3 regions of the Nonomuraea sp. NPDC050540 genome follow, and region 2 is predicted to be linked to each of the others. Evidence: riboswitches for the same ligand, from Rfam matches in the RefSeq annotation. Region 2 holds a riboswitch; each other region holds the start of a gene.
What was found. Region 2 has a riboswitch for cobalamin ahead of ACIBI5_RS32990 (CbtB-domain containing protein). Riboswitches for the same ligand answer to the same signal wherever they lie in the genome.
Positions count from the first base shown of each region.

Region 1: another riboswitch for cobalamin. It lies ahead of ACIBI5_RS46910 (hypothetical protein); the one in region 2 lies ahead of ACIBI5_RS32990 (CbtB-domain containing protein).
Region 3: another riboswitch for cobalamin. It lies ahead of ACIBI5_RS05445 (ribonucleoside-diphosphate reductase subunit alpha); the one in region 2 lies ahead of ACIBI5_RS32990 (CbtB-domain containing protein).

Region 1 covers NZ_JBITHA010000022.1:93,522-98,025, forward strand. The annotation lists gene ACIBI5_RS46900 (ABC transporter permease) at 1-350, shown strand, start outside; gene ACIBI5_RS46905 (DUF418 domain-containing protein) at 452-1,603, shown strand; gene ACIBI5_RS46910 (hypothetical protein) at 1,933-2,745, opposite strand; cobalamin riboswitch at 2,789-2,992, opposite strand; gene ACIBI5_RS46915 (SMP-30/gluconolactonase/LRE family protein) at 3,275-4,198, opposite strand; gene ACIBI5_RS46920 (hypothetical protein) at 4,277-4,504, opposite strand, start outside.
Region 2 covers NZ_JBITHA010000011.1:72,892-77,395, forward strand. The annotation lists gene ACIBI5_RS32975 (magnesium chelatase subunit D family protein) at 1-648, opposite strand, end outside; gene ACIBI5_RS32980 (histidine phosphatase family protein) at 645-1,334, opposite strand; gene ACIBI5_RS32985 (CbtA family protein) at 1,373-2,122, opposite strand; gene ACIBI5_RS32990 (CbtB-domain containing protein) at 2,135-2,296, opposite strand; adenosylcobalamin (AdoCbl) riboswitch at 2,325-2,472, opposite strand; gene ACIBI5_RS32995 (hypothetical protein) at 2,502-3,674, opposite strand; gene ACIBI5_RS33000 (SigE family RNA polymerase sigma factor) at 3,671-4,162, opposite strand; gene ACIBI5_RS33005 (YbaB/EbfC family nucleoid-associated protein) at 4,293-4,504, shown strand, end outside.
Region 3 covers NZ_JBITHA010000001.1:1,201,152-1,205,655, reverse strand. The annotation lists gene ACIBI5_RS05445 (ribonucleoside-diphosphate reductase subunit alpha) at 1-1,660, opposite strand, end outside; cobalamin riboswitch at 1,773-1,974, opposite strand; gene ACIBI5_RS05440 (Bug family tripartite tricarboxylate transporter substrate binding protein) at 1,999-2,925, opposite strand; gene ACIBI5_RS05435 (ArsR/SmtB family transcription factor) at 3,011-3,580, opposite strand; gene ACIBI5_RS05430 (alpha/beta hydrolase) at 3,661-4,504, shown strand, end outside.

The sequences.
Region 1 (4,504 bases), on a different contig from region 2:
GGCTCGGCGTCGCCGGCGTCCTGGTCATGATCAGCTTCGCGATCACCTGGCTGTCCACGGCGCTCGGCATGGTCACCGACGACATCGCCGCCGCCAGCAACCTGCCCATGCCGTTGATCATCCTGCCCTTCCTCGGCAGCGGCTTCGTCCCCACCGCTTCGATGCCGGACGCCCTGCGGTGGTTCGCCGAGAACCAGCCCTTCACCCCGATCATCGAGACCCTGCGCGGCCTGCTCACCGGCGCGCCGGTCGGCGACAGCCTCACCCGCTCGATCGCCTGGAGCGCCGTCATCGCCCTGCTCGGATACCTGTGGGCCAAGAAGCTGTACAACCGCGACCCCGGAAAGTGAGAACCGCCGGCCTGCACTTGCCCACGCCCGGATGACGGCGCCATCGACCCAGAAACAAGGAGACGCACCATGCATCAGTTCGCCTCGGAGCGGGGGCCGGCGTGACCGCCTCCGCCACCCTGGCGGCTCCCCTCAGCACGACCGCCCGATCCCTGGCGCCGGATCTGGCACGCGGCATCATGCTGCTGGGCATAGCCCTGGCCCACGCCCCGCAATTCCTGCTCGACTGGACACGCGGGTCCTCGGCCCTCAACACGATCGCCCACTTCTTCACCACCCTCGTCACCGACAACCAGGCCCGCGGGATGTTCGTCTTCCTGTTCGGCTACGGGCTCGGGCAACTGGCCCAGCGTCAGTACGCGCGCGGCAGCGAATGGCCGTCCGTGCGCGCGCTGCTACGCCGGCGCAGCCTGTGGCTGATCGTCATCGGGCTGGCACACGCGGTGGTCCTGGTGCCGTTCGACGTCATCGCGGTCTACGGCGTGACGATGCTCTTCCTCGCCTTCCTCGTACGCGCCCGCGACGCCGTCCTGTGGCGGCTGGGCCTGCTGACCCTGATCCCGGGGGGACTCTTCCTCACCTGGCAGAGCGTTCAGGTCTACACCACGGCCGCGGAGGGCTCGCCGTTCACCATCGCGAAGTACATGGAGCCGACCTTCGTCGATCACCTTCTCACCAACGCCATCGCGTGGCCGGGCAGAACCCTGGTGTCCATCCTCTTCGCGATCCCCGGCATGGCGTGGGGACTCCTGGCCGCCCGCAAGAAGATCCTCGACGAGCCGGGACAGCACATGGCTCTCCTGAAGCGGATCGCCCTGCTGTGCATCGGCGCCGCGGTCGTCGGACGGCTCCCGGCGGCGTTCCTGGCCGTCGGCACCTGGCCCGACGTGGCGACGCCCGTCGTATGGGTGACGTACGCCGCGCACAGCTTCACCGGCTACATCGGCGGCATCGGCGCGGCCGCGGCCATCGGGCTCGCCGCCGTCCGCATCGGCCACAACCACGGCCCCCTCACCACCGCCCTGGCCGCCCTCGGGCAGCGCTCGATGACGTTCTACCTCGCGCAGTCGGTGGTATGGGTGGCGCTCTTCTACCCGTTCACCCTGGGCCTGCGCGACGACCTCAGCTTCGCCGCCAGCCTCGCCGTCGCCGTCGTCATCTGGGCGGCCTCGATTCCCGCGGCGGCCTGGATGCACCGCAAGGGATACCGGGGCCCGTTCGAGGCGCTCGTGCGCCGCATGTCGTACCGCTAGTTCCGGACGGCCGTTTCCTCCCGCAGGCGCTCTGCGGAGCGCGGGGGATGCCCAGGATCACGATCCGGCGACCGCCGAGGGGCGTCACGTTCGAGACGTGCCGTCGCCATCCGCGACGCGCAGCCGTTCCCGGTAGGCGCGAACGGCCGGCCGCACCAGGCACCCGCAGCCCGTAGACCCCTGGTCCCCTCGGGGTGAGCGACGGAAGCTCCGGGGCATCGGACATGAAACCGAACAAACGCATGTCCCCGAGCGAGGTAGCGGTCCACACGTGACGGTCACATGGCCGTCACGGACGCCCGTGAAGATCGTGGCGGGGTCAGCAGGGTTCAGGCATGGCCGAGTCCTACGCGGACCACGGTGGCGGCGGTCTCCAGGGGCGCGGGCTGGCGTGGTGAGCAGGAGGCGGCCACCACGAGCCGGTCGGCGAGGCCCGAGATCGTGGCGCACGTCGCCGCGGCGCTGTCCACCGGCCCGGCGTGTGGCGACCGGCCGTCCACGACGGCGGCCACCACGGTCGTGCGGGGCAGGCCGCCCATCCGGGTGAGGGCGTCCAGGGCGCCGGGCGCGGTCACGAAGTCCAGGGCGATGCTCTCGACCCGCGACCTGCCCAGGACGGCCAGCGCGGGACCGGCCTCGCCCGAGCACAGGCACACCATCAGCCGGGGACGGTTGCTCAGCTCGCCCAGCCGCCGGTAGACGCGGGCCAGGCGGCGCAGGTCCGCAGGGTCGGCCGGTGCGGGCTCGTCCAGTTGGACCTCCTGCGCTCCGGCGGTGGCCAGCCGCTCCAGCAGTTCGGCGTACGGCTCCAGGAACGCCTCCAGCAGGCTGAGCGGATCGAAGCCCGGGCCGCCGGCGCTTCGGCCGCCGGTGCTTCGCAGGAAGGCGAGCGGGCCGGGTAGCACCGGGCGTACCTCGAAGCCGAGCCGCCTGACCGCCAGGTAGGCGGCGAGCGGCGCGCCGTGGTCGAGCCGGAAGCGGGTGGCTGGGGTGAGCGCCGACCCCTCCGCGACGCCGAAGGTCGCGGGGGAGCGGAAGGTGGGGTGGTGGAGCGGGAGGTCGGTCAGGCCGAGCGCCCGCCATCCTTCCCACAGGCCGGTGGTGGTCGCCGGGCGTCCGAGCACGGTGGTGCGCTGTCTCACGTCGGGTCCTTTTCCCTCGCGGAACCCCTGGGGGCCGCGCGCCGGGCGGCGCGCGGGCGGTGGCAGGTGTTCGGACTCGCGGGCGTCTCACACGTTCCTACTGGCCGTCGCTTCCCAGGCCGGAGCCCAGTGCTTGCGTGGACGGCGGTCGTTCCCGCTCACCGCTGCGGGGCAGTCCCGGATTCACACCGGGTTCCCTCTTGCGCCGATCCCTCAACGGGGCCGGGCCAGCCGCAGGAGGAAGCATATGCCCTGCGCGGGTCGCGCACGCGGCCATGCCTCGCCCGGCCTGGGCGTGACGCGGCGAGGTGTTCCCGGCATGGGGTCGCGTCATCTCACGCCGCGGCACCTCGGACCGCGGCATGTTCGGGCTGTGGCATCTCGGGCGTCGCGCCTCGGGCCGGGGGCGCTTCGGGGCTCGGGCATCCGATCTCGCGTGTGCCGGGAGATCGGATGCGTCGCGTGCATGGCCGTGGTGCCGTGCGGGTACCGGGCCTTGGTCTCCGATCGATGAGGCCCGCGTGCCGGGTCAGGGGCGGGGGATGGCGACGGCGTCGTACGTCGTGTCGGGGGTCGGCGGGGTGGTGAAGCGGGCGTTGGGCAGGTACAGGCGGGACCCGAACGCGGCCACCGTCGTCGGCACGTCGAACAGGACGCTGGTCACCCGCCGGACCACGCGGCCCTCGGTCCCCGCCGCGTTCAGCCGCAGGACCGCCACGGTGTTGATCCGGTTCTGCACCGCGTACAGGGTCCGGCCGCGCAGCAGCAGGCCGTCGCCCTGCGGCAGCGACTCGCCGTGCAGGTCGATCCGGGAGGTGGTACCGGTGCCGTCCACGCGGAACAGGCCGCCGGTGTTCGACTGCACGAGGATCAGGCCCCGGCCGTCGGGGGTGGCGGCGATGCCGTTGGCGTTGATGCCGGTGCCGTACACCAGATCGCCCGTGAGCGGGACCCGCACCACGTCGGCGGGCAGCCGTCCGCCGCGCAGCGGCAGCTTGTAGAGCACCGGGTTGGCGGAGTCGGTGAACCACGCGGCGTCGCGGGTGAGGATGACGTCGTTGACGAATCCGGCGGCGGTGGCCAGCCGGTAGGAGGCCAGGATCCGGCCGGTGCGGGTGTCGACGACGCGGGCGTCCCCGGCCGTGCCGCCCGCCACGAACAGGCGGCCGCGCTCGTCGATCTTCATCCCGACGGACGGGGTGCCGGGACCCTCGCTGATGATCGCGCCGCGCCCGGTACGCAGGTCGGCCCGGTAGATGGAGCCGTTCGCCAGCGAGCCGAAGTAGGCGAGCGGGCCGGAGCCGATGGCGATGCCCTCGGGCCGGAAGCCGTTGGGCAACGGGATCGACTCGGGTAACTCCCGGTCCGCGGCCGCCCCGGCGGGAGCGCCGGTGGCGGCGGCCAGGACGAGCGTGGTGACAATCGCGCAAAGGAGCCTGATGGTTCGCAGCATCTGATGCCCTCTTTCCAATCGTCTCGGGACCCACGCTAGATCGCCGGGCGCCGTGCGCAAGTGCCGCGAGGCCTCCGGCTAACGGGCGGGGCTCCCGCCGTACACGGCCGTCACCTTCACACCGAGCGCCGCGGGCAGCAGCGGCGCGGCCTCGGCGATGGCCGCACCGCCCGGGGCGAAGGCGGCGGCGTGCCTGAGCGCGATCCTGGCCGCCCGCCCCTGGACCTCGTAGGAGGCGTGCCCGAACGCGGCCGCCAGCGCGGGCGCCGGCTCGGCGGCATGCGGCAGCTCCCGTTCCAACCGGCG
Region 2 (4,504 bases):
CCGTACCACCTCGGCCCGCTCGTCCGGGTCCCGCGACGCCTTCACCTCGACGGTCAGTCCGAACCGGTCGAGGAGCTGGGGGCGCAGCTCGCCTTCCTCCGGGTTCATGGTGCCGACCAGGAGGAAGCGGGCGGCGTGCCGTACCGACACGCCTTCGCGCTCGACATAGCAGGTGCCGAGCGCGGCGGCGTCGAGCAGGAGGTCCACGAGGTGGTCGTGCAGGAGGTTGACCTCGTCGACGTAGAGCACGCCGCGGTGCGCGCCCGCCAGCAGTCCCGGCTCGAACGCCTTCACGCCTTCGGTCAGCGCGCGTTCGACGTCGAGCGAGCCGACGAGCCGGTCCTCGGAGGCGCCGACCGGCAGTTCGACCAGGGAGGCCGGCCGCCGGTGGCGGTGTTCGCCGGGGTCGTGCGGCCCGTCGGGGCAGTCCGGGTCCGGCGCGGCCGGGTCGCAGGCGAACCGGCAACCGGCCACCACGTCCACCGACGGCAGCTGGGCGGCCAGCGCGCGGACGATCGTCGACTTGGCGGTGCCCTTCTCCCCGCGGACGAGCACGCCGCCCACCCGGGGCGAGACGGCGTTGAGCACCAGCGCCAGCTTCAGGTCGTCGAGCCCGACGACCGCGCTGAACGGGTAGGTGGCGATCAAGAGGTGACCTTCCGGTGTTCGAGGGCGTCCCGGTTGACGTGGGCGACCCGCCAGCCGCCGCGGGTGACGGCCAGCTCGGTGGTGGACAGTGGCGCGAGGTCGAAACGGGCGGCGTGCAGCGGGGGCAGGCCGAGCGCGTGGCCGAGCGCGGCGCGGATGACTCCCGAGTCGCAGATGACCAGGAACGGCCGCCCGCGCCGGCCGTCGAACCTGGCCCGCGTCTCGTCGAGCCACCCCGTGACGCGCGCCGTCATCCGGTCGAGGCTCTCGCCGCCGTGGGGTGCCGCGCCGGGGTCGGCGAGCCAGCTCGCGAGCGCGTCCGGCTCCTCCTGGGCGACCCGCGTGTACGGCAGGCCGCCCCACCGGCCGTGATCCGCCTCGGCCAGCGCGTCGACCACGATGGGCGCGAGCCCCATGGCCGAGGCGGTCTGCAACGCGGCCACCGACGGCGCGACGAACGCCGCCCCCGCCTGCCCGGCCGTCAGTATCTCCCCAAGCCCACCGGGCTCCGCGTCGCCGGGCACGCCGGGCTCGCGGAGTTCGCCGGGCTCGCGGAGCTCGGGCCGGATGCCGGGTCCCGCGTATGACGCCGTCCTGGCCAGGTCGGCGGTCCCGGCCAGAAGGGCGGCCTTCGCCAGGCTGGCGCGATCGGCCTGCTCCGGCGCCGGGAAGCAGGCTGTGCGCATGCCTGGTGTGCTGGCATGCCGTACGAAAAGCACTCCGCTCAGCTCGGTGCGGCGGCTGGGACGGCGGCGGTGGTCCGGCGGGCGGCGCGCTCGCCCGCCCAGGCGAACAGCGCCCCGAACGCCGCCCAGAACACCAGCTGTGTCCCCAGCGACGCGAGCCGGAACTCCCACAGCAACGTGGCCGGAAAGCCCGCGGGCACCTCGTCGACCCGCGGCAGCAGCGCCAGCGCGGCGACCACCGGCACGAGGAAGGTCACGACGGTGACGCTCCAGCGCGCCCACGGACCACCGGTGACCCGGCGCCCACTGGCGACCGCGATGGCCACGGCGGCCAGGCCCACCAGCACCATGACCACGTAGAGCAGGGTCCGGCTGCCGATCGTGTGGGGGTCGCCGACGGCGGGCGGGTTGGCGGGATATTTCAGGAAGGGCAGCAGGACGATCGCCAGATAGGCCGTGCCCGCGGCGGCGAACGCGAGGGCGGGGTCCGACCTGGGCCCGACCCGTCCGCGCAGCCCGGCCACGACCAGGCCGAAGATGCCGCCGACGGCGAGACCGTAGAGGCCCGTCGCGAGGAACAGCCCGGCTTTCTGCACCGGCCTGCTGACCTCGGCCTCCTCACCGTGATGATCGTCGGCGGGCGCGGCGGGCGCTGCCGCCGCCGCGGCCTCTTCCAAAGCGATAGCGCTGTCGACGTGGGGCTCCCCCGCCAGGAAGGCGAAGGCGCCCGCGAACAGTCCGGCCAGCAGGCCCAGGAGCAGGCCTCTGACCACAAGGGTGCGCACCATCGTGCCCGGCCTCTAGTGGCAGGGCACGCCGAGCAGGTGGCGCCCGTCGTGCATCAGCTCGTGGAGCAGGGTGCCGGTCTGTGAGACCGCGCCGTTGTCCATCAGGACCAGGTACGCGATCAACAGGAACAACGGCACGCTCAGCAGCCAGGGCCGCAAACGGGGAAAGGGCACGGACGTCGAAGTGGTCCCACCACTCATCAAGGCCTCCTCAGGGATGACGCGTCCCAACAGGTGAGGTCACGGCCGTGAGGTGACCTGGCTCCCGGGATCTACGTCCCGGATACAGTGGCGCGTCCGCACCGGCATCTCACCGGATTTCCCCTGACAGCCGTGAAATCTACCGGAACGTATCCTTTCCTCCGGTTCTCGTCAACAGTCACGTGATCTTCGAGAGGTCGATGATCACGTTTTCGCCCTTGAGCGGATAGTGCACGAGCCGGCCGTCGCCGACGCCCGGGTGAACCACCTGCATCCCGCCATCGTCGCCGGGCCGGATGCCGAGGTCTCCCGAGCGGCCCGTGGCCAGGTCGAGCAGCGCCTGACCGCGGCCGGCCGAGTCGAACCGCACCGTCATGAACCGGTCCGCGGCGATTCCGGGCATAGGGATCTCGGGCAGGTCCCGCTCCTGGGTGCCGTCGCGCAGGCGCATGAAAGCGGTCCGGTCCGGCCTGGCGCCGACGCAGGTGAGCACGCCGCACCGCACCCAGGTCTCGCCCGCGCGCACCACCGCCCTGTTCGTCTCGCCCGTCTCGGCGTTGACGATCTCCTCGTAGCTGGTCTCGCCGTTGGGCGTGTAATCGCTCGGCGTCCCCGCCCATGGCCAGCTCAGGATGTGGTGCCGCTCGGCCCCCCGCACCGCCTCCACCTTCCCGCCCCCGAGGGGGAGGGTGGAGACGCCGCCGCCGTCCATCACGGAGAACGCCAGCCGGTCACCGGCCACCGCCATCGTGTCGACCCGTCCCGGCACGGTGGCCAGGCGCTCCGTGCTCCCGCCTTCGAGCGGGACCGACCACAGGCCGGTGCCGCCGTCCTCGATCGTGCTCCAGAAGACCCGGTCCGTGCCGATCGTCCAGTTGCTGGCGAAGACACCCTTCGGCGTACGGATATTGGTGATCTTCCGGCTCGTCCGCGCCTCCAGGTCGTAGGCGTAGATCGCGTTGGCCTTCTCGTGGCTCTCCCACGTCTCGAACAGCACGGACCGGTCGCCGATCAGCTTCAGCGGGCGGATCTTCGCGCCGCCGCGCAGCTTGCCGGGGATCTTCGTGACGGCCGCCGGCCACACCTTCTCCACCGGCTCGGCCTCGGTGATCCGGGCCGGGGTGGAGGTGGGACGGATCGCGGGGATCGGCTGCCGCGGAGGTTCGCCGCGCAGCGCCACCGCGGCCCCTCCGGCGATCACCGCGACCGCGACCGCCGCCATCAGCGCGTTCGCGCGGATCCTGCGTCGCCTGGACCGGCCGGCGATGTGCGCGGGCAGGCCCTGGGGGGCGTGTGGCGCGCGCTCGGCGGCGTGTCCGAGGGTGGTGCGCAGCTCGTCTTCCAGAGTCATCGGGCGCTCCCGTTCGTGGCGGAGGGGCGGTCGATCGCCGAGCGGAGCCTGCTCAGCCCGAGCGAGGCGTGGCTGCGGACCGTCCCCTGGGAGATGCCGAGCACCCCGGCGATCTCCGCGTCGGTCAGCTGCTCGTAGTAGCGCAGGACGAGCACGGCGCGCTGCTTCTTGGGCAGCCCTTCGAGCGCCTGCCAGAGCCCCTGCTCGGACTCCGAGGGCAGAACGTCCTCGTGCGAGGTCTCCGGCAGGTCCCAGCCGAGCCGTTCGCGCCGCCGTAACCGCCAGGTGCTGATGTGCAGCCTGGCCATGGTCACCCGCACGTAGCTCTCCGGGTCGCGTTTGCCACGCACCCGCGGCCAGGCCCGGTGCAGCCTGATCAGCGCCTCCTGGGTCAGGTCGGCCGCGTCGTGCGGGTTGCCGCTGAGCACGTACCCGTAACGCAGGAGCGCGTCGGCGCGCTCGGCGACGAACGCCGCGAAGTCGTCCACCCTGGCCTCACCCTTCTTCTGTCCATCACATCCCAGACGCACGAAGGGCGGATTCTGTTGAATGTGAGGTGAGACGCTTTACCTACTAGTTCAGTTGCCAATACCGGTGTCACGATCTACGTTGGGCCGAATGACAGACGAGCTGGACCGGATGTTCGCCGAGTTCTACGGGGAGATCGCCCGACTCCAGGGACTCCAGCAAGAGATCGAGCAGGTACGCGGCCGGGGTGAGGCCGCCGAGGGCCGGGTCGTCGCCGAGGCCACCATGACCGGCGCCCTGGCCGGGCTCACCATCGACCCCCGCGCCATGCGGCTCGGCTCCGACGAGCTGGCCGCCGCCGT
Region 3 (4,504 bases), on a different contig from region 2:
CGATCGTCGCCGTCGGCGCGATGGCGATCATGAGCGAGTTGCGCAGCCCGGTCTCGGCGATCCTGGCGCGCAGCGCGTCCCAGCGCTCGGAGGCGCCGACGCCGTAGTGGTCGGGGTGCAGCACGCCCTGGGCGGCGCGGGTGTCGTCGTAGGACGGGTGCCGGCCCCGCTCGACGGCCAGATCGGCGGAGGTGGCGTAGGCGGCGAGGGCGATCTCCTCGGCGATCCTGGTCGACAGCGCCAGCGCCTCCGGCGAGTCGAACGGCAGGCGCAGCGCGAAGAACACGTCGGCCAGGCCCATGACGCCGAGCCCGATCGGCCGCCACCGCTTGTTCGCCTTCTCGGCCTCGGGCGTCGGGTAGAAGCCCAGGTCGATGGTGCGGTCGAGGAAGCGCACCGCGGTGCGGACGGTGCCGGCCAGGCGCTCCCAGTCCAGGCCGGCGCCGGTGACGTGGGCGGCCAGGTTGACCGAGCCGAGGTTGCAGACCGCGGTCTCGCCGTCGCTGGTCACCTCCAGGATCTCGGTGCACAGGTTGGACAGGTGGATGACGTTCTCCGGCCTGGCCGTCTGGTTGGAGACGCGGTTGGCGGCGTCCTTGAAGGTCATCCAGCCGTTGCCGGTCTGGGCGAGCGTGCGCATCATCCGGCCGTACAGGGTGCGGGCCGGCATCTGCCGCGTGTACAGGCCCTGCGCCTCGGCGGCGCGGTAGGCGGTGTCGAAGGCGTCGCCGTACAGGTCGGTGAGGTGCGGGACCGTCTTGGGGTCGAACAGCGACCACACGCCGTCGGACTCCACGCGGCGCATGAACTCGTCCGGCACCCAGTTGGCGAGGTTCAGGTTGTGGGTACGGCGGGCGTCCTCGCCGGTGTTCTCCCGCAGCTCCAGGAACTCCTCGATGTCGGCGTGCCAGGTCTCCAGGTAGACGCAGGCCGCGCCCTTGCGCCGGCCGCCCTGGTTGACGGCGGCCACGGAGGAGTCGAGCGTGCGCAGCCACGGCACGATGCCGTTGGAGTGCCCGTTCGTGCCCTTGATGAGCGATCCGCGCGAGCGGACCCGGGTCCAGGAGATGCCGATGCCGCCGGCGTACTTGGACAGGCGGGCGACCTGCCCGTACCGGTCGTAGATGGACTCCAGCTCGTCCCGGGGCGAGTCCAGCAGGAAGCACGACGACAGCTGCGGCCGGCGCGCGCCGGAGTTGAACAAGGTCGGAGAAGACGGCAGATAGGACAACGTCGACATCAAGGCGTACAGCTCGGCGGCCTCGCCGACCGTCTGGGACAGGCCGCAGGAGACGCGGAGCATGAAGTGCTGCGGGCGCTCCAGCACCTTGCGGGTCTCGGGGTGGCGCAGCAGGTAGCGGTCGTAGACGGTGCGCAGGCCGAAGTACTCGAACCGCTCGTCGGCGTCGGCGTCGATGAGGGCGTCCAGCTCTTCACGATTTTCCCGGACGAAACCGGCGAGCGCGTCCTGGATGAGCCCGGCCGCGTGCGTGGCGGCGACGGAGTCCGAGAACGAGCGGACACCGTGGCCCGCCGCCTCGTCGGCGATCTCCTCGGCCAGCAACCGTGCGGCGACCCGGGAGTTGGCCGGGTCTGCGATCACGCGCGCCGCCGCCTCCTCGATGGCCAGCCGCCGATCCATCTCAACGATCTGCGTCACGTGCAACACTCCTCGCGAGCGAGCTTTCCCCCTGCGAGGGCACGCGAGAGCGCACACGGCAAGTACGGAGATCCCCCGGCCGCGCAGCCCCCGGGCCCTCCCTCGAGGCCCAATGGACAGGACAACCGCTGGCAGGTCTTCGGGCTCGCGGGCGTCTCAACGCGTGAGTCCTACTGGCCGTCGCTTCCCGGACCAGGGTCCAGTGCTGATGACGGCGGTCGTTCCCGCTTACCGCTGCGGGGCAGCCCTGGAATCGCACCAGGTTCCCTTTTGCTCCGCCTCCGGGGAGGCGAACCAGCGACAGTGCAGGATCCTACATCTAGTGGCCGATCCCGCAACTATCCCCGGTATGTTGTGCTCGGCGTGTCGAGCATGCCGAGTTCACGGAGTACTCTGCGGGTACGGGCGGACTCGGTGGCCAGCCATGTGGAGAAGTCGTCGCCGCTGAGCGGGATGGCCTCCCAGCCCCCGTTACGGCAGGCCTCGTGCCACGGCGCCGACCGGGTCGCCTCCTCCATCATGCGCACCGCGGCGCCCCGCCGTTCGCCGTCCATCGCCGCGGGCCCGACCACCGCGCACCAGTCGGCGAAGTCGACGCGAACCCCGCACTCCAGGAGCGTGGGGGCGTCGACGCCGGGGACCCGGGCGGCCGAGGAGACGGCCAGCGGCCTGATCCGGCCGGAGTCGAGCCGGGCCCGCCAGTCGCGCAGCCGCCCGGTGGCCGCCGCGACCTTGCCGCCCTGCATGGCCGCCGCCACCTCCTGGGCGCCCGGGTAGCCGGTGTAGTCGATCTTCCTGACGTCCACGCCGAGCCCCTGCGCCACCAGGCCGAACAGCAGGTGATCGGGCTCGCCCAGGGGCCCGCCGGCCAGGTAGGTGCGCTCCGGCTGGGCCAGCAGGTGGGCGGCGAAGGCGTCGAAGTCCTTCAGCCGTGAGTTGGCCGGCACCACCAGCACCTCGACGTTGCCGGTGAGCCTGGCCAGCGGCGTGGTGGCGATGTGCATGGGGCGCTGGTCGTTCAGCTCGGCGGCGGCCAGCGCGGGCAGGCCGGTGACGGTGACGGTGGTCGTGCCGCCCGTGCCGGTGGCGGGGTAGCCGGTCCTGCGCAGGGTGCGGTAGAGCGCCTGTGCGACCGCGGCCCATCGCTCACCGCCGGGGACGACGCCGACGGGGCCGAGGCCGTTCGCGCCGCCACCCGCGCCGGCGCATCCGGAGACACAGGCGGCCAGGCCGAGCCCGAGTGCGAAGAACTGCCGACGCCGCATGATGCCCCTCCCCGAACCCCGATAGACCTCCCATTACATGAGGTTATTGACAGATCACACGGTGTTACACATCGGGGGGCACTCTTCACGTTTCATCGGCCGGCAGCGCGAACAACCTGATGTAGAGCGGGCGGGCGTCCGGGGGCGCGTCGTCGGCCTGGTGACTGTACTTGGACAGCAGCGCGATGTACTCCTCGAAGAAGGCGTCGAACCCCTCCTTGGTCATCCGGCCGAACCCCCGTGAGGCCTTGGCCCAGTCGGGATCGCGCCGGTAGGCGGCCCCGAAGCGGTCCATCAGCGCGCGGTCCTCGGCCATGCCGATGCGGTAGAACTCCTCCAGCACCGCGCGGCTCTCCGGCGCCACGTCGCGGAAGTTCGGCGTGCGGATGTCGCGCGGCATGTCGGCCTTGCGCCACCAGCGCTCGCGGCCGGCCGAACGTTCGGGAATCTCCTCGATGAAGCCGTACTTCTCCAGCTGGCGCAGGTGGTAGCTGGTCGTGCCGGTCTTGGCGCCGAGCAGCTCGCCCAGCGTGGTGGAGGTGGCGGGGCCGTGCACGTTGAGGTGCGACAGCATGCGCCGGCGCATCGGATGGGCCAGGGCCTTCAGACGCTCGTGATCGTCGAGATACAGCGGCGCCCCATCCTCATCCCTCATGAGGAGAGAGCTTAGTCCTGCCGGATGATTTCTGCAGACATGTCTTTGCCGACAGATCTCTGCAGAGTAGCGTCGGCAGCATGAAGAGGTTAGTGATCATGTTGTTCGCGCTCGTCTGCGCGTTCGTTCCGGCCGTTCCCGCGCTGGCCGCCGACGGGCTGACCGTCACCGAGGTCTCCTTCCGCGGCAGCGGCGGGCTCCAGATGCACGGCAGCGTGCTGGTCCCCTCCGGCGCGCGCGGGCCGCTGCCCGGCCTGGTGCTCGTGCACGGATCAGGCGGCGGCACCCCGCGTACGAAGCTGATGACCGAGGCCGAGGCCTTCGCCCGCCAGGGCCTGGCCGTGCTGGTCTACGACAAGCGCTCCGAGGGCTACTCGATGACCGTCCGCGACTACGGCCAACTGGCCGGCGACGCGCTCGGCGCGCACGCGGCCCTGCGCGCCTTCGCGGGGGTCGATCGGGGCAACGTCGGCATCTGGGGCCTGAGCGAGGGTGGCTGGGTCGCCCCGCTGGCCGCCACCCGCTCCAAGGACGTCGCCTTCGTGGTGATCGTCGGCGGCAACGCCATGCAGCCGCTGCGCCAGCAGACCTGGGCGGTCGCCGCCGGGCTGCGCAACGCCGGCGTCAGCGGCCCGGTGCCCGACCGCGGTGTACCCGCCGTCTACCGGCTGCTGGCCGGGGCGGGGCAGTTCCCGATGCCCTGGCACGACGCGCAGGCCGTGCTCGCCCGGGTCACCCAGCCCGTGCTCGGCATCTGGGGCGCCCACGACCTGCTCACCCCGCCGCGGGAGACCCCGGGGCTGCTGGCCGAGGGCCTCGCGCACGAGAACTACACGCTGCGCTACTTCGCCGGCGCCGACCACGCCGCCCACCTCACGCCCGACCGCGGCGTCACCCGCTCCCCCGAGCTCGCGCCCGGCTACG